DNA from 4 places in the Streptomyces sp. NBC_00390 genome. Region 4 is predicted to be linked to each of the others. Evidence: riboswitches for the same ligand, from Rfam matches in the RefSeq annotation. Region 4 holds a riboswitch; each other region holds the start of a gene.
The links. A riboswitch is a leader RNA that binds a small molecule or an ion and turns the genes downstream of it on or off. The one in region 4 is predicted to bind cobalamin.
Positions count from the first base shown of each region.

Region 1: it holds a riboswitch for cobalamin, as region 4 does, so the genes downstream of both, OHS70_RS26325 (prenyltransferase/squalene oxidase repeat-containing protein) here and metE (5-methyltetrahydropteroyltriglutamate--homocysteine S-methyltransferase) in region 4, are expected to answer to the same signal.
Region 2: it holds a riboswitch for cobalamin, as region 4 does, so the genes downstream of both, OHS70_RS12150 (ribonucleoside-diphosphate reductase subunit alpha) here and metE (5-methyltetrahydropteroyltriglutamate--homocysteine S-methyltransferase) in region 4, are expected to answer to the same signal.
Region 3: it holds a riboswitch for cobalamin, as region 4 does, so the genes downstream of both, cobN (cobaltochelatase subunit CobN) here and metE (5-methyltetrahydropteroyltriglutamate--homocysteine S-methyltransferase) in region 4, are expected to answer to the same signal.

Region 1 is NZ_CP107945.1:5,973,644-5,977,935, forward strand. Features, by position in the region: gene OHS70_RS26315 (energy-coupling factor transporter transmembrane component T) at 1-630, opposite strand, end outside; gene OHS70_RS26320 (SCO2322 family protein) at 627-1,259, opposite strand; gene OHS70_RS26325 (prenyltransferase/squalene oxidase repeat-containing protein) at 1,259-2,491, opposite strand; cobalamin riboswitch at 2,566-2,725, opposite strand; gene OHS70_RS26330 (MBL fold metallo-hydrolase) at 2,776-3,810, opposite strand; gene OHS70_RS26335 (AfsR/SARP family transcriptional regulator) at 4,095-4,292, opposite strand, start outside.
Region 2 is NZ_CP107945.1:2,912,682-2,916,973, forward strand. Features, by position in the region: gene OHS70_RS12140 (DUF3311 domain-containing protein) at 1-245, shown strand, start outside; gene mctP (monocarboxylate uptake permease MctP) at 242-1,870, shown strand; cobalamin riboswitch at 2,007-2,131, shown strand; gene OHS70_RS12150 (ribonucleoside-diphosphate reductase subunit alpha) at 2,269-4,292, shown strand, end outside.
Region 3 is NZ_CP107945.1:5,920,523-5,924,814, reverse strand. Features, by position in the region: gene OHS70_RS26090 (nitrite reductase) at 1-942, opposite strand, end outside; cobalamin riboswitch at 999-1,147, shown strand; gene cobN (cobaltochelatase subunit CobN) at 1,183-4,292, shown strand, end outside.
Region 4 is NZ_CP107945.1:1,958,984-1,963,275, forward strand. Features, by position in the region: gene metE (5-methyltetrahydropteroyltriglutamate--homocysteine S-methyltransferase) at 1-2,305, opposite strand, end outside; cobalamin riboswitch at 2,430-2,651, opposite strand; gene OHS70_RS08180 (DUF1775 domain-containing protein) at 2,883-4,292, shown strand, end outside.

The sequences.
Region 1 (4,292 bases), 4.0 Mb from region 4:
GGCGGCGCCGACGCAGATGAGGAGAGTGGCGAGCTTGGCCCCGTCGTACAGCGCGAACACCAGCTGCTCCGCGTGCACGCGCCCGCCGATCCGTACCCCCTGCGCCCAGTCGGGCAAGGGCACTTCGGGAAGCGTGAGCAGCGGGTGCGTGCCCGCGATGGGGGAGCCGAGCGCGACGGAGAAGACCACGCGGACGGCGATGACGAACAGCCCGAGCTTGACGAACGCACCGTAGGACCGGGCCCAGGGAGCGTCGGTGCGGCGGGCCGCCACGACGTACCCGGCGACGCCGACGAGCAGTCCGAGCAGCAGCGGATTCGCGGTCCGCGACGCGCCCACGGCAAGCCCGAGCGCCCACACCCACCAGGCCCCGGCATGCAGGGCGTTGCTGCGAGTGGCCTCGGGCGCGCGCAGCCGGCCGAGGAGACGACCGCCCGGGTAGCCGCCGACCCAGGTCCCGGCAGAGGAGGAGCGGCTCGTGCCTGCGCGCCGCGTGCGCCCGGCCGAGCTGTCGGCCGCGGGCGGAAGTGCATCCGCGACGCGCCCGCTGGTGGAAACGGCCTCGCGCTGCGCGGCCCGGCGCGCCGGGCCGGACGGGTCGTGCGGCCTTGGGGCAGGCGCAGGCGTCATGGGGTGCGCCGGCGGCGGGACTGCCACAGTGCCGCCACGCCCAGACCCAGTACCGCCGCGATGCCCGCCACGACACCGAGCGACGGGCCGCCGCCCGAGTCGTCCTTCGCATCCCGTGACGGGGGCTCCTGCGCCGAGACCTGCTCGCCGCAGCCCGACTTCGGGTAGCCGGAGATCGCGCACAGCAGCGCCTGGCTGTTGTAGCGCAGCGGTTTCGCCACCGCCGCGAGCGCCTCCGCGCTCGTCGCGCCGTCTGCGACCTGCGCGCACGCCGTGCGCAGCGCGGGCGGGGCCTCGCCCTGAGGGGCGTCGCCCGCCGTGCCGGGGTCGATGACGAGCGCGATCCGCTTCGTGCCGGCCTTCGCCGGGGTCTTCGCGCATATCGCCGCGAAGTCCGGGCCCCGGCGCGGCTGCGCCGAGTCCCCGCTGTCCTCGCTCACCGAGAACCGGAACCCGTTCACGGACCCGTCGGCGGGCTGCGCCGTGGCCGGGCCCTCGGTGGCGTACGTCCACTTCGCCCCGCTGCTCTGCCAGAACGACCAGTAGCGGTAGCCGGCCGCCTGTGCGGGCGCAGCGCTCAGCACCGTGAGGACGGCGCCGAGCACGAGCACCAGGAAACGCGTGCGCATCACTGCCGCGGCTTCCTGCGGCCGCTGATCAGGAAGCCGGCGCCGACACTGGCGACGAAGATCGCGCCCACGATCCACCACATGGACAGGGACTCGGACTCCTCACCCTTCTTCTCGTCACGCGAGGAGGGGGCGGGCGACGGCGACGCCTTCTTCGGCGCGGGGCCCGTCGCGTTGAGCGCGGTCACCAGGTTCTGGCCGCCGAAGTCGGCCGGGTCGGCGCCGGCCGCGTGAGCCGCGAAGATCAGCTGGGCATAGGCGGCGGGGCCGCTCTCCTTGGCCCAGGCGGAAGCGTTCTGCTCCAGCCACGTCAGCGGCTTCTTCGCCTGCTCGGTCAGGCCCTGTGCGGTCAGTGCGACGACCGCGTCCGCCGTGTTCCCGAAGTCCGGCTCGGGCGCCGAGTCCTCGGCGCCCGGCATCGGCGGCGTGTTGAAGTACCCGGTCTTGGCAAGCCCGTTCGCGAGGTACGCCGCACCGTTGTGGGCCGCGCCCTCGATCGTCGTCGCCTTCTCGCAGGCCGTGCCCTTGCCGTCCTTCGTGCCCGCCGTCACGACGAGGCCCTTGCCGTGCGCGCCGAGCACCGCGGCAGCGGTGGAGTCGGCGACGATGCCGGGGCTCTTGACCTGGTACACGAACGCCCCGCCGTCCTTGCCGCCGCACGGCTTGGCGAACGTCAGGAGCGCGTCGTACGGAGTCTTGCCGCCCTTCGACGTCACGTCGGCCGGCCCCAGACCGGCCGCGGCGAGCGCGCCGATGACGATGGAGGTGGAGTTCGCGTCGGAGGCCCCGCCCGGGTTGTAGCCCCAGCCGCCGTCCTTGTTCTGTACGGACTTCAGCCAGCCGACCGTCTTGTCCACGGCGGCGTCCTGCCCGCCGAGCGCGGCGAGCGCCTGCACGGCGGCGGCGCTCGCGTTGGTGTCCAGCGGAAGCTTGGCGTCGCACGCCTTCGCCGCGTCGGCACGGTACGAGGGGAAGCCGCCGTCCGCGCACTGCTGCCCGGTCAGCCAGTCCACGGCCGCCTCGGCGGGCACGAAACCGGCCGTGTCCTGGGCGAGCAGCGCCAGCGACTGCCGCCAGACACCGTCGTACGTGGGGTCGCCCGTGCCGTACAGGCCGGACGGCAGCGCGGCGGACGGGGTGGGGCTCGGCGCGGCGAAGGCGGCCGGTACCACCGCCAGTCCGAGCACGGCGGAGACGGCGAGTGCTGCTGCGCAGCGGCGAACGGTGGTCATGGCGGGTGGTGCCTCTCCTGCTTCAGGGCCGGGCGCAGGCACACTGAGGCACCAGGCTCGGCTCCGTATCCCTCGACGGTGCCGGCCACCGGGCGGGTCCCGGTGGGCACGAGCCGGTCATGAACGCGTACGAGGCATTCCGACTCACCGCCGGTGACGGCGGCTCACGGTTGCGGGTCAGTGCCGGATTTGCACCGGCTTCCCCCCGTACGGGCATGATGACGACATGGTTACTGTACCGGCCGGTCACCGGGCGGCGGCGGGGCGCAGGTCACAGGGCAAGGTCACGGTTCGGACGCCACGTACAGGTCGGGTGCGCTGCCCGGCACCGCCTCCGCGCGGCCGAGCTTCACGAGCCTGCGCAGATGGGCCTCCGCCTCCGAGACCGCGATGTTGCGCGAGCCGTAGGGGATCTCGTCCCAAGGCCGGTTCCACTCCATCCGCTCGGCGACCTGCCACGGGGTGAGCGGCCGCGCCAGCAGGGCGAGCAGGCCGGCCAGGCGCTCCTCGTGGTGGACGAGCAGCTCCCTGACCCGGCCGGCCGCATCGGTGAAGGCGTGCTGGTGCGCGGGGAGCACCTCGGCGGGGGCGAGGCGGCCGATGCGCTCGAGCGAGTCGAGGTAGTCGCCGAGGGGGTCGGTGACGGTGGCGTCGTCCGGGTCCTCGTACAGGCCGATGTGCGGGGTGATCTCGGGGAGGAGATGGTCGCCGGAGAAGAGCCGGCCGTTGCCGGCGAGCCGGGCCGGATGGGTCTCCTCGAGGTGCAGGCAGACATGGCCGGGGGTGTGGCCGGGGGTCCATAGGGCGCGCAGCCTGCGGCCGGCGAGGCCGAGCAGCTCGCCAGGGACGATCTCCCGGTCGGGCAGGGCCGCGCGCAGCCCGGGGAGGCTGCCCGTGTGCCCGGCGGCGCGGGCGGCGTGCAGCGGGGCGGTGTGCTCCTCGGGGGCGCCGGCGCGGGTGAGCTTGTCGGCCAGGTAGTCGAGCCACAGCCCCGGCTCGGCCTCCCGGGTGCGGCGCACCACCATGGCGTCGGCGGCGTGCATCGCGATCCAGGCGCCGGACGCCTCCCGGACCCGCCCGGACAGGCCGTGGTGGTCGGGGTGGTGGTGGGTGACGACGACACCGTGGACCTCGGCGACCGAGGTGCCGCACGCGGTCAGGCCGGCGGTGAGGGTGTCCCAGGACGCGGGGTCGTCCCAGCCGGTGTCGATGAGGACGGGTCCGCGGTCGGTGTCGAGCAGATGGACCAGGGTGTGCCCGAGGGGGTTGTCCGGAATGGGCACCCGGAGGGAGCGCACGCCACCGCCGTGGTCGGTCACGTGGGGGTCGGTCGTCCGGGTGGTGGAGGAACGGCCTTCCGGCGCGCTCGTCCGTTCGCCTCTCGGCTCGTGTCCCGCTTCGTCCTTCGTCGACGGCACGCCCGTTGCCCCCCTGTGGTCACGTGGAACTGATGCACCGTCAGGATGGCGTGCGGGGGCGCCGCAGGGAAGCCCTTGCGGAAATGTCCGCAAGGGGTGAACCGGCTCCGGCCGGCCTGCCGCAGTCTCCGTCGAAGTTCCACCATTCGGGTCCTCGGCCGCACCGGCCGGGAACCTGCGCGCAGTTACCGGCCGGTGACGCCCGGCGTCCCGCCGGTGACACCGGCCCACTCACTGTCCACCTCCGCCAGCGAAGCCCGTAACTGCTCCTGCAGCTGCGGGTGTTCTGCCGCTCGCTCCAGGGCCAGTGCCGCACGGAACTCCCGTCGTGCCCGTGCCGCCGCTCCTGCCGCCGCGTACGACTGACCCAGGCGGCGGCGGAT
Region 2 (4,292 bases), 950 kb from region 4:
CGCCCGAAGCAAGGCAACCCGCCGTCACACCGGTGCGGGTGGTCATTGCCCTCTGCCTCCTCGCGCCCTTCGTGGCCATGCTCTGGGTGAGCTCCTACGCGAAGGTCGAGCCGACGTTCATCGGCATGCCGTTCTTCTACTGGTACCAGATGTTCTGGGTCCTGCTGTCGACCGCGCTGACGATGGTCGCGTACCAGCTGTGGCAGCGTGACCAGCGCGCCCGCAAGGGAGGTGCGTCGCAGTGAAGAACGACGTGAACGGCGTCGCACTCGGCGTCTTCATCTTCTTCTTCGTGGCCGTCACGGTCATGGGCTTTCTGGCCTCGCGCTGGCGCAAGGCCGAGAACGAGCACAGCCTCGACGAATGGGGCCTGGGTGGCCGGTCGTTCGGCACCTGGGTGACCTGGTTCCTGCTCGGCGGCGACCTGTACACCGCCTACACCTTCGTCGCCGTCCCGGCGGCCATCTACGCGGCCGGCGCGGCCGGCTTCTTCGCCGTGCCGTACACGATCCTCGTCTACCCGCTGATCTTCACCTTCCTGCCGCGGCTGTGGTCGGTGTCGCACAAGCACGGCTATGTGACGACCTCGGACTTCGTACGCGGGCGCTTCGGTTCGAAGGGTCTCTCGCTTGCGGTCGCCGTCACGGGCATTCTGGCGACGATGCCGTACATCGCACTGCAGCTCGTCGGTATCCAGGCGGTGCTCGACGTCATGGGCGTCGGCGGCGGCGAGACCACCAACTGGTTCGTCAAGGACCTGCCGCTGCTGATCGCGTTCGGCGTGCTCGCGGCCTACACGTACTCCTCCGGACTGCGTGCACCCGCGCTCATCGCCTTCGTCAAGGACACCCTGATCTACATCGTCATCGCGGTGGCGATCATCTACATCCCGATCAAGCTGGGCGGCTTCGACGAGATCTTCGCCAGTGCCGGCGAGAAGTTCGCGACCATCAACGAGTCGACCGGCAAGCCGACCGGTGCACTGGTACCGGGCGACCTGGGCCAGTGGGGTTACGCCACGCTGGCGCTCGGCTCGGCGCTCGCGCTCTTCATGTACCCGCACTCGATCACCGCGACCCTGTCCTCGCGCAGCCGCGAGGTGATCCGCCGCAACACCACGATCCTGCCGCTGTACTCCCTGATGCTGGGCCTGCTCGCGCTGCTCGGCTTCATGGCCATCGCCGCCGGTGTGAAGGTGGCCAACGGCCAGCTGGCGATTCCGCAGCTGTTCGAGGACATGTTCCCCGACTGGTTCGCCGGTGTGGCCTTCGCGGCCATCGGCATCGGCGCGCTCGTACCGGCGGCGATCATGTCGATCGCCGCGGCCAACCTTTTCACCAGGAACATCTACAAGGACTTCATCAAGCCCGATGCGACCCCGGCGCAGGAGACCAAGGTCTCCAAGCTGGTCTCGCTGCTGGTGAAGGTCGGCGCGCTGGTCTTCGTCCTGACCATGGACAAGACCGTCGCGATCAACTTCCAGCTGCTGGGCGGCATATGGATCCTGCAGACCTTCCCGGCCCTGGTCGGCGGTCTGTTCACCCGCTGGTTCCACCGCTGGGCGCTGATCGCCGGCTGGGCGGTCGGCATGGTCTACGGCACCTGGACCGCGTACGGCGTCGCGACCCCGGCCCAGAAGCACTTCGGCGGCTCGTCCGATGTCATCCCCGGCATCGGTGAGATCGGCTACATCGGCCTCACCGCGTTCGTGCTGAACGTCGTCGTCACCGTGGTCCTCACCTTCGTCCTGCGGGCGGCCAAGGCCCCCGACGGCGTCGACGAGACCAGCCCGTCCGACTACACGGCGGACGCGGGTGACCCGGGCGTCCAGGCCGAACTCCCGCCGGCCACAGCGGGCGCCGGTCACTGACCGACCGACCGCCAACGAGCAGCGGGCCGCCGGGAAACCGGCGGCCCGCTCTCGTCAACGACGAGAGCAAAGCGGGCAACAACCTACCCACCGACACAACATGTGGTGGGTGACGCAACGGGCCGCCCCCACATGTATGCTCATGCTCGCTGTCGCCGCAGGGGAATCCGGTGCGAATCCGGAACTGTCCCGCAACGGTGTGATGTGGTGCACTTTGCCGCGCCCACAAGTCCGAGGACCTGCCGACGGTGCATCCGGTTCGACCGACCCGGGTGCCAAGACGTCCGGGTCTCGCGGTTGGGCCGGTGGACGCCGTGCACGGTGCTGCCCGCTGCGGCACGTACGCCGCACGGCCTTCCCCTCCCCCGCCGGTCCGGAACCGAGCGAGGGAGCACCACGTGACGATCGCGCCGGCCGATCCGGCCTCAGGCACCGTCGAGCAGACGGCCGACGGCCCCGGGACCGCGCTCCTGCGGCTCCTGACCGAGCTCACGGCCGACCTGCCCGACACCGACCCCGGCAGGGTCGCCGCCGCCGCGCTGCGCGGCCGGCACGCCGGGTCCGACGAGGCCGAACTGCGCTCCCTCGCCACCGACGCCGCCGCCGGACTGATCTCCGAGGACCCCGCCTACTCCCGGCTCGCCGCCCGGCTGCTGACCCGCACGATCGCCGAAGAGGCCGCCGGGCAGGGCGCGGTGTGCTTCTCCGCATCGGTCGCCGTGGGGCACCGCGAAGGCCTGATCGCCGACCGGACGGCCGAGTTCGTGACGCGGCACATGGCCCGCCTCGACGACCTGATCGACCAGGGCGCCGACGACCGGTTCGGCTACTTCGGGCTGCGCACCCTCTACAGCCGCTATCTGCTGCGCCACCCGATCACCCGTCAGGTGATCGAGACCCCACAGCACTTCATGCTGCGCGTGGCCGCCGGGCTCGCCGAGGACACCACGTCCGACGGCGCGAGGGGGGCCCGTGCCCTGGACGAAGTCGCCGCGCTCTACGGACTGATGAGCCGGCTCGACTACCTCCCCTCCTCCCCCACGCTCTTCAACTCCGGCACCCGCCACCCGCAGATGTCGTCCTGCTATCTGCTGGACTCGCCGCTCGACGAGCTCGACTCGATCTACGACCGGTACCACCAGGTCGCCCGCCTCTCCAAGCACGCCGGCGGCATCGGGCTCTCGTACTCCCGTATCCGCGCCCGCGGTTCCCTGATCCGCGGCACCAACGGGCACTCCAACGGCATCGTGCCGTTCCTGAAGACCCTCGACGCCTCGGTCGCCGCGGTGAACCAGGGCGGCCGGCGCAAGGGCGCGGCCGCCATCTACCTCGAGACCTGGCACGCGGACATCGAGGAGTTCCTCGAGCTGCGGGACAACACCGGTGAGGACGCGCGGCGTACGCACAACCTGAACCTCGCGCACTGGGTCCCCGACGAGTTCATGCGCCGCGTCGAGGCGGACGCCGACTGGTCGCTGTTCTCGCCCGCCGACGTACCCGGGCTGGTCGACCTGTGGGGCGAGGAGTTCGACACCGCCTACCGCGAGGCCGAGGCAGCGGGCCTGGCCCGCAGGACCATCGCGGCACGCGACCTGTACGGCCGGATGATGCGCACCCTCGCCCAGACCGGCAACGGCTGGATGACCTTCAAGGACGCGTCCAACCGCACCGCCAACCAGACCGCCGAGCCGGGCCGCGTCGTCCACTCCTCGAACCTGTGCACCGAGATCCTCGAGGTCACGGACGACGGCGAGACAGCCGTGTGCAACCTCGGCTCGGTCAACCTCGGTGCGTTCGTCCTCGCGTCCGGCGACCTCGACTGGCAGCGCCTCGACGAGACCGTCCGCACCGCCGTGACCTTCCTGGACCGGGTCGTCGACATCAACTTCTACCCGACCGAGCAGGCCGGGCGTTCCAACGCGAGGTGGCGGCCGGTGGGCCTGGGCGCGATGGGCCTGCAGGACGTCTTCTTCAAGCTCCGGCTGCCGTTCGACTCGGCCGCGGCCAAGGCGCTCTCCACGAAGATCGCCGAGCGGATCATGCTGGCGGCGTACGAGGCCTCCTGCGACCTCGCCGAGCGCAACGGCCTGCTGCCGGCGTGGTCCGAGACCCGTACGGCACGCGGCGTACTGCACCCCGACCACTACGGTGTCGAGCTCAACTGGCCCGAGCGGTGGGACGCGCTGCGGGAGCGTATCGCCACGGTCGGCATGCGCAACTCGCTCCTGCTCGCCATCGCCCCGACCGCGACGATCGCCTCGATCGCGGGCGTGTACGAGTGCATCGAGCCGCAGGTCTCCAACCTCTTCAAGCGAGAGACACTCAGCGGCGAGTTCCTGCAGGTCAACTCCTACCTCGTGGAGGAGCTCAAGCAGCTCGGCGTCTGGGACACCCAGACCCGCGAGGCCCTGCGCGACTCCAA
Region 3 (4,292 bases), 4.0 Mb from region 4:
CCTGTTCCCGCGGCCCGCGCCCGTCTCGGACCGGTTGTCCCCGTCCGCGCACGCTCCGGACCGGCTGTCGCCGTCCGCAACCGCCTCGGACCGGTCACCGCCGTCCGCGCACGCGGCGTCCGTCGTGCCGCCGTGCTGCGCCCCCGCCCCCGCCGTCGTACCGCTTCCACCGCCGCGGGCCGGGTCCGCTCCCCCACCCGTCACGGGCCGGGCCGCGATCCCCGCTGCCGCCGCCCGCCGGGCCAGGTCAGCGGCCTCCACCACGTGCTCCGGCGGCAGTTCCCGTACCCGCCAGGCGCGCGTGCCGCTCGCGTCCACGGCGTCGAGGAATGCCTCGGCGGCGAGCAGCAGCGCGCGGGCGCCGTCCTCCGCCCGTACCCGCAGGCCTGCCTCCCCGGCCGTCACACGGACGTGTGACCCGTCCGGCTCTGCGAGCAACATCACATCCGCACCGAGCCCCGTGAGGTCCCCGCGGCCGTCGTCGAGCGCGAACAGGAAACGGCCCGACAGCTGTGCCGCCCGCTCGCTCGCGCACAGCAGCAGGTCCAGCTGCCGTACCAGCGGCTGCACATCGAGATGCCCTGCTTCGTCCAGCCCGGACAGCGGGGACGCGACCACATTGCGGATGCGCTCGTGGCGGGGCGCCGGCAGCAGGCCCGCCCCGTCCAGCAGCGCCGCCAACTCGCCCCCGCAGGAGGCGTTCAGGCCCCGCAGCTGGAGGTTGCCCCGGGAGGTGATGTCCAGCCCGCCGTCACCGAGCCGCTCGGCCGCGTCCGCCAGCGTGTACGCCTGCGCCGCGCTCAGCACGCCCGCGGGAATACGTACCCGCGCCAGCGCACCGTCGTCAGCGGTGTGCAGACGCAGGGCGCCGGGGCAGGCATCACCGCGGTCCCGTATGGGGGTTTCACCCAGGTCCGGGCGGTTCGAGGGGGCCGATGGCATGGCGGCGAGCATACCGACCATCACACAACCTTCCTGCTCCCGGCGGCGTGACGGCCCTTACTATGCTCTTCGGCGGGCCATGAGGCCCGTCACCGCCGAAGACGGCGTCAGGGGAGGAAGCCCGGTGAGATTCCGGCGCGGTCCCGCCACTGTGAACCCGGCAGCAGCCGGGTGAGCCAGGAACTCCCGCCGTCCTCCACCGCCCGGGGCGCGGAAACCCCGAGGAAGGCAAGACGCCGCATGATTCTGCTTCTGTCGACGTCCGACACCGACCTGCTCAGCGCACGTGCCGCGGGCGGCCCGGTCCCCTACCGGTTCGCGAACCCGGCGCGCCTCACGACCGAAGAACTGCCCGCCCTGCTGGAGGGCGCCGACCTCGTCGTCGTCCGCCTCCTCGGCGGACTGCGCGCCTGGCAGGACCGCATCGACGTGCTGCTCGCCCAGGACCGCCCGGTGGTCGTCCTCACCGGTGAACAGGCCCCCGACGCCCAGCTGATGGAGGCCTCCACGGTCCCCATCGGCATCGCGGCCGAGGCCCACGCCTATCTCGCCCACGGCGGCCCCGCGAACCTGGAGCAGCTGGCCCGCTTCCTGTCCGACACCGTGCTGCTCACCGGCCACGGCTTCGAACCGCCGGCCGCCGCGCCCACCTGGGGCCGGCTGCAGCGCACCCCGCGCAGCGAGAACACCGGCCCGCTGATCGCGGTGCTCTACTACCGGGCCCACCACATGAGCGGCAACACCGCCTTCGTGGACGCCCTGTGCGGCGCCGTCGAGGACGCCGGCGGTCGCGCCCTGCCGCTGTACGTGGCTTCCCTGCGCGCCCCCGAGCCCGAGCTGCTGGAGCAACTGCGGTCCGCCGACGCCCTGGTGACCACCGTGCTCGCGGCGGGCGGCACCCGTCCTGCCGACGCCTCCGCGGGCGGCGACGACGAGTCGTGGGACGCGGGCGCGCTGGCCTCCCTCGACGTACCGATCCTGCAGGCGCTGTGTCTGACCGGCTCGCGTTCGGTGTGGGCCGAGAACGACGAGGGCCTCTCCCCGCTGGACGCCGCGAGCCAGGTCGCCGTCCCCGAGTTCGACGGCCGTCTGATCACGGTGCCGTTCTCCTTCAAGGAGATCGACGAGGACGGGCTGCCCGCCTACGTGGCCGACCCCGAGCGGGCCGCCCGGGTCGCCGGAATCGCCGTACGCCACGCCCGGCTCCGCCACATCCCGAACCGCGAGAAGCGTCTCGCGCTCGTGCTGTCGGCGTACCCGACCAAGCACTCCCGTATCGGCAACGCGGTCGGTCTGGACACCCCCGCCTCCGCCGTGGCCCTGCTGCGCCGGCTGCGCGAGGAAGGCTACGACTTCGGCACCGATGAGGTGCCCGGCCTCGCGTCCGGTGACGGCGACGAGCTGATCCACGCGCTGATCGAGGCGGGCGGCCACGACCAGGACTGGCTCACCGACGAGCAGTTGGCGCGCAATCCGGTCCGCATCCCGGCGGCCGACTACAAGCGCTGGTACGCCGATCTGCCCGCCGAGCTGCGGGAGGCGGTCGAGGAGCACTGGGGTCCGGCGCCGGGCGAGATGTTCCTGGACCGCAGCCGCAACCCGGAGGGCGACATCGTCCTCGCGGCGCTGCGCCGCGGCAATCTGCTGATCCTCATCCAGCCGCCGCGCGGCTTCGGCGAGAACCCGATCGCGATCTACCACGATCCCGATCTGCCGCCCTCGCACCACTACTTGGCCGCCTATCGGTGGATCGCGGCGGCCGCGACGGACGGCGGTTTCGGCGCGGACGCCATGATCCACCTGGGCAAGCACGGCAACCTGGAGTGGCTGCCGGGCAAGAACGCGGGCCTGTCCGCGGCCTGCGCCCCCGACGCCGCGCTCGGCGACCTGCCGCTGATCTACCCCTTCCTGGTCAACGACCCGGGCGAGGGAACCCAGGCCAAGCGCCGGGTGCACGCGACGCTCGTCGACCACCTCGTGCCGCCGATGGCGCGTGCCGAGTCGTACGGCGACATCGCCCGGCTGGAGCAACTGCTGGACGAGTACGCGCAGATCTCGTCCATGGACCCGGCGAAACTGCCCGCGATCCGCGCACAGATCTGGACCCTGATCCAGGCGGCGAAGCTCGACCACGACCTGGGGCTCGACGACCGCCCGGACGACGACGGCTTCGACGACTTCCTGCTGCATGTCGACGGCTGGCTGTGCGAGGTCAAGGACGCGCAGATCCGCGACGGCCTGCATGTGCTGGGCGGCGCCCCGACCGGGCCCGAGCGGGTCAACCTGGTCCTGTCCATCCTGCGCGCCCGCCAGATCTGGGGCGGTACGCAGTCCCTGCTCGGGCTGCGCGAGGCGCTGGGCCTGGACGAGTCGGCGGCGACGCGGGTCGCGGCGGACACGGTCGAGGAACAGGCCCGTGCCCTGGTCGAGGCCATGGAGGCCGCGGACTGGGACCCGGCGGCGGTCCCGGCGGAGGACGGCGACCAGGTCGCCGCGATCCTGCGCTTCGCGGCCCTCGAGGTGGTCCCCCGCCTGTCCCGTACCACCGACGAGATCACCCACGCGGTGCACGCGCTGAACGGCGGTTTCGTCCCGGCCGGCCCGTCCGGGTCCCCGCTGCGCGGCCTGGTCAATGTGCTGCCGACCGGCCGCAACTTCTACTCGGTCGACCCGAAGGCCGTCCCGTCACGGCTTGCCTGGGAGACCGGCCAGGCCCTCGCGGACTCGCTCCTCGCGCGCTACCGCACGGACAACGGCGAGTGGCCGACGTCGGTGGGCCTGTCCCTGTGGGGCACGAGCGCGATGCGCACGGCGGGCGACGACGTCGCCGAGGCGCTGGCGCTGCTTGGCATCCGCCCGGTCTGGGACGACGCCTCGCGCCGGGTGACCGGCCTGGAGCCGGTCCCGCTCGACGAGCTGGGCCGCCCGCGGGTGGATGTGACACTGCGTATCTCGGGCTTCTTCCGGGACGCGTTCCCGCACACGATCGGGCTGCTGGACGACGCGGTGCGCCTGGCGGCCTCGCTCGACGAGCCCTCCGACGCCAACTACGTCCGCGCCCACACCCAGGCCGACCTGGCCGCGCACGGCGACGAACGCCGGGCGACGACCCGTATCTTCGGCTCCCGCCCCGGTACGTACGGCGCGGGCATCCTGCAGCTGATCGACAGCCGCGACTGGCGCACGGACGCGGACCTGGCGGAGGTCTACACGGTCTGGGGCGGCTACGCCTACGGCCGCGAACTGGACGGCAGGCCGGCCCGCGAGGAGATGGAGACGGCGTACAAGCGCATCGCGGTCGCCGCGAAGAACACGGACACGCGCGAGCACGACATCGCTGACTCGGACGA
Region 4 (4,292 bases):
CCACCTCCGTGCGCACCCTGCGTGCCGCCGCGACCAGGTTCTCCAGCGACTGCCTGGTCTCCGGCCAGCCGCGGGTCTTCAGGCCGCAGTCCGGGTTCACCCACAACCGCTCGGCCGGGATCGCCAGGAGGCCCTTGTGCAGGAGGTCGGCTGCCTCGTCCACACCGGGGACGCGCGGGGAGTGGATGTCGTACACGCCGGGGCCGACCTCGCGGGGGTATCCCGCCGTGGCCAGTTCGCCGGCGACCTGCATATGGGAACGGGCTGCCTCCAGGCTGATGACGTCGGCGTCGAGGTCGTCGATGGCCCGGAGGATGTCGCCGAACTCGGCGTAGCACATGTGGGTGTGGATCTGGGTCCCAGGACGCACGCCACTGGTGGTCAGGCGGAACGCCTCCGTCGCCCACGCCAGGTACGCGGCGCGGCCGGAGCTGCGCAGCGGCAGGGTCTCGCGCAGGGCGGGCTCGTCCACCTGGATCACCGATGTACCGGCCTCCTCGAGATCGTTCACCTCGTCCCTCAGAGCCAGCGCGACCTGGCGGGCGGTCTCACCGAGCGGCTGGTCGTCGCGGACGAAGGACCAGGCGAGCATCGTGACCGGGCCGGTGAGCATGCCCTTGACCGGGCGGTCGGTGAGCGACTGGGCGTAGCGCGTCCAGCGCAGGGTCATCGGCTCGGGGCGGGAGATGTCACCGGCGAGGATCGGCGGGCGGACGTAGCGGGTGCCGTACGACTGGACCCAGCCGTGCCGGGTGGCGAGGTAGCCGGTGAGCTGCTCGGCGAAGTACTGGACCATGTCGTTGCGTTCGGGCTCGCCGTGCACCAGGACGTCGATGCCGGCCTTCTCCTGGAAGGCGATCACCTCGCGGACCTCCGCCTCGATGCGCCCCTCGTACGCATCCTGCCCGATCCGGCCGGCCCGCAACTCCGCCCGTGCGGCGCGCAGCTCGCCGGTCTGCGGGAAGGAGCCGATGGTGGTCGTCGGCAACAGCGGCAGACCGAGGTGGGTGCGCTGCGCCACGGCCCGCTCCGGGTACGGCTGCGGGCGGCGGGCGTCCGTGCCGGTGACCGCGGCCGTTCGGGCCCGTACGGCGGGGTCGTGGGTGAGTGCCGAGGCGGCGCGGGAAGCCAAGGCGGCACGGTTGGCGGCGAGTTCCGCGGCAATGGCGTCCGTGCCCCGAGCGAGCCCGCGGGCAAGGATGACGGTCTCGGTGGTCTTCTGGCGGGCGAAGGCGAGCCAGCGGGCGATTTGCGGGTCGATGTCCCGTTCCGTGGTGACGTCGAGCGGCACGTGCAGCAGAGAGCAGGAGGCGGAGACGTCGACCCGGTCGGCGAGAGCGAGCAGGGTGCCGAGTGTGGCCAGTGACTTCTCGAAGTCGTTGATCCAGATGTTGCGTCCGTCGACGACGCCCGCGACCAGCCGCTTGCCGGGCAGCCCGCCGACCGCCGCGAGGTCTTCGAGGTTGCCCGCGGCGGGCCCCGTGAAGTCCATGGCCAGCCCGTCGACGGGTGCCTTCGCGAGGACGGGAAGGGCCTCGCCCAGCCGGTCGAAGTACGAGGCGACGAGCAGCTTCGGCCGCTCCATGAGCGCGCCCAGATCGCGGTAGGCGCGGGCGGCCGCGTTCAGCTCGGCCGGGGTGCGGTCCTGCACGAGAGCGGGCTCGTCGAGCTGCACCCACTCCGCGCCGGCTGCGCACAGTTCGGCGAGCACCTGTGCGTACACGGGCAGCAGCCGGTCAAGCAGCGTGAGAGGTTCGAAGTCGGGAGCGACTCCCGGCGCGGGCTTGGCCAGCAGCAGATACGTCACGGGCCCGAGGAGCACGGGCCGGGCGATCAGGCCCAGGGCGCGTGCCTCGGTGAACTCGCCGACCTGCTTGCCGGCGTCGGCGCGGAAGACGGTGTACGGCCCGAGTTCGGGAACGAGGTAGTGGTAGTTGGTGTCGAACCACTTGGTCATCTCGAGCGGCAGCACGTCCTGGGCGCCGCGGGCCATGGCGAAGTACCCGTCCAGCGCGTCCTGTTGGACGGCAGCGCGATGGCGGACCGGGATCGCGCCGACCATCACACTGGTGTCCAGGACATGGTCGTAGTACGAGAAGTCGCCGGTCGGGACCTCGTGGAGGCCGGCGTCGGCGAGCTGCTGCAAGTTGGCGCCGCGCAGCCGGGCGGCGGTGCGGTGCAGGTCCTGCGCCGAGACCCGGCCCTTCCAATAGCCTTCGACGGCCTTCTTGAGCTCCCGGTTCGGGCCCTGCCGGGGGTGGCCGTACACGGTGGATGTCACGGAACTGATCACGGAACTGGTCACGGAACTCTCCTTCGCGAGTCGTGGGACGACCCCGGGCCCCATAAGGGCGCGCGAAGGAACGGGGCAGCCGTGCCACCCGTACCGCCGACCCGCCCACGAGGTCACCGAGATCTCCGTGCACGTCGTCGCACACGGGCAGTGGCAGGTCTTCGGACTCATGGGCGCGCCTCATGTCGGGCGAGGCACCTACTGGCCGTCGCTTCCCGGACCCGTACGACGGATCCAGTGCGTATGACGGCGTTCGTTCCCACATACCGCTGCGGGGCAGTCCCGGATTCCCACCGGGTTCCCTCTTGCGACGCTCCTGCCTGGAGGACAGGGGCGAACCAGCTGCGCGGCAAGCCTACGCCAGGGGGACGCACCGCGTGGGCGGAGCGGCCCGTCTCCTGCTCGGCACCCGCTCCACAGCGGCCGCGGCAACGACCAGGTCCCTCAGCGGCGGGGGTGAACCCGCGACGAGGGCCGACGCGAAACGGCGTGACCCCGCTCGGGGACGCCTTGAGTCCCCGGGCCTGCGGATACGTATTGCCGGGATGTGGCGGTGCGGGGCGGCGAGGACGTGGATGATGGGCGCGGCATGACCGCGACCACCCACTCCTGTGCACCCTCCGTGAGCCGCTGCCCCGCCGACGGCGGACAGGCCGAGCGGTGGCTGCGGGCTGGGCTCTTCGCGGTGATCAGTACGGTGCTGGCCGCGGTGGGCCATCATCTGGGATCGAAGGACCCCGTGCTGTGGCCGCGGCTGCTGGGGGCGGGTGTCCTGGTGTTCCTCGCCGCCCTGCCGGGTGCAGGGCGTGCCCGTCGGCCGGCCCCGGTGCTGGCGGCGACGCTCGCCGCACAACTGGTGCTGCACCGCGGTCTGTCCGTGAGTTCCGGGGCGAGTGCAGCGCCGGAGCACCGGGCCCATGGTGCTGCGGGCCAGGAGTACGCGACCCACCACAGCGTCTCGCTGATGCTCGTGGCGCATGTCGTGGCGGCCGTGTCCGTCGCCGTGCTGATGCAGCGCGCCGACCGGCGGCTGTCCGAACTGCCGCATGCCGCGGGGCGATGGGTCGAGGCCGCCGCCGCCGCACTGGCCGCCGCGGCGGGGCGGCTGTCGCTGTGGCCTGCCGACCGGACGGGCCGGCCTGCCGTGCCGATGCCCGCCGCCCGTCGCCCTGTCCCGCTCCGGGCGCGGCTTGTTCATGTCGTGGTGCGCAGGGGGCCACCGGGGGCGGGGTGTTCCATCGCCGTCCCCCTCGTCACGCGCCGATCAGCGCCGCATCCGAAAGAGCCCGCACACATGAACACATCACGCATCTCCCGTTCCGTCCGCCGCCTCGGGCTGGTCACCGCCGCCGCGATGGTCACCGTCGTCGCCGGGGCGACGACCGCGGCCGCGCACGCCGAAGTGACCGCCTCCGACGCCCGTGCGCTCGCCGAGAACGTCACCCTGACCTTCACCTCCGAGGCCGAGTCGGACACCGCCGGCATCAAGGAGCTGCGGATCGTCCTGCCCGAAGGCATCGCACCGGACGCGGTCACACTCAAGGACGCCCCGAAGGGATGGAAGCTGACACCCACTTCGGAGGGTTACACGGTGGGCGGCACCACGCTCCGGACCGGTACGGACGCCGAGTACAGCGTCGTCGTACGGCAGTTGCCGGATGCGACGTCCCTGGCGTTCAAGACCGTCGAGACATACGGCGACGGGGAGGTCGCGCGGTGGATCGAGGTGCCGGGCGACGGTGAGCAGGTGGAGAATCCGGCACCGCTGCTGAAGCTGGAGCCGGCCGCGCGCGGCGCGAAGCCGATCGCGCCGAGCCCGAGCACAAGCCCGGCCACGGACGGCAAGCCGTCCTCGGACGGGAGCGCGCCCGCGAAGTCTCCTGCGTCATCCGCGTCGCAGCCGGCGAAGGCCGGCAAGGAGAGCGACAGCGGCACCACGGGTGTCATCCTCGGCGTGATCGCTGCCGTGGCCGTCCTGGGCGCGGGCGGCGCGCTGTGG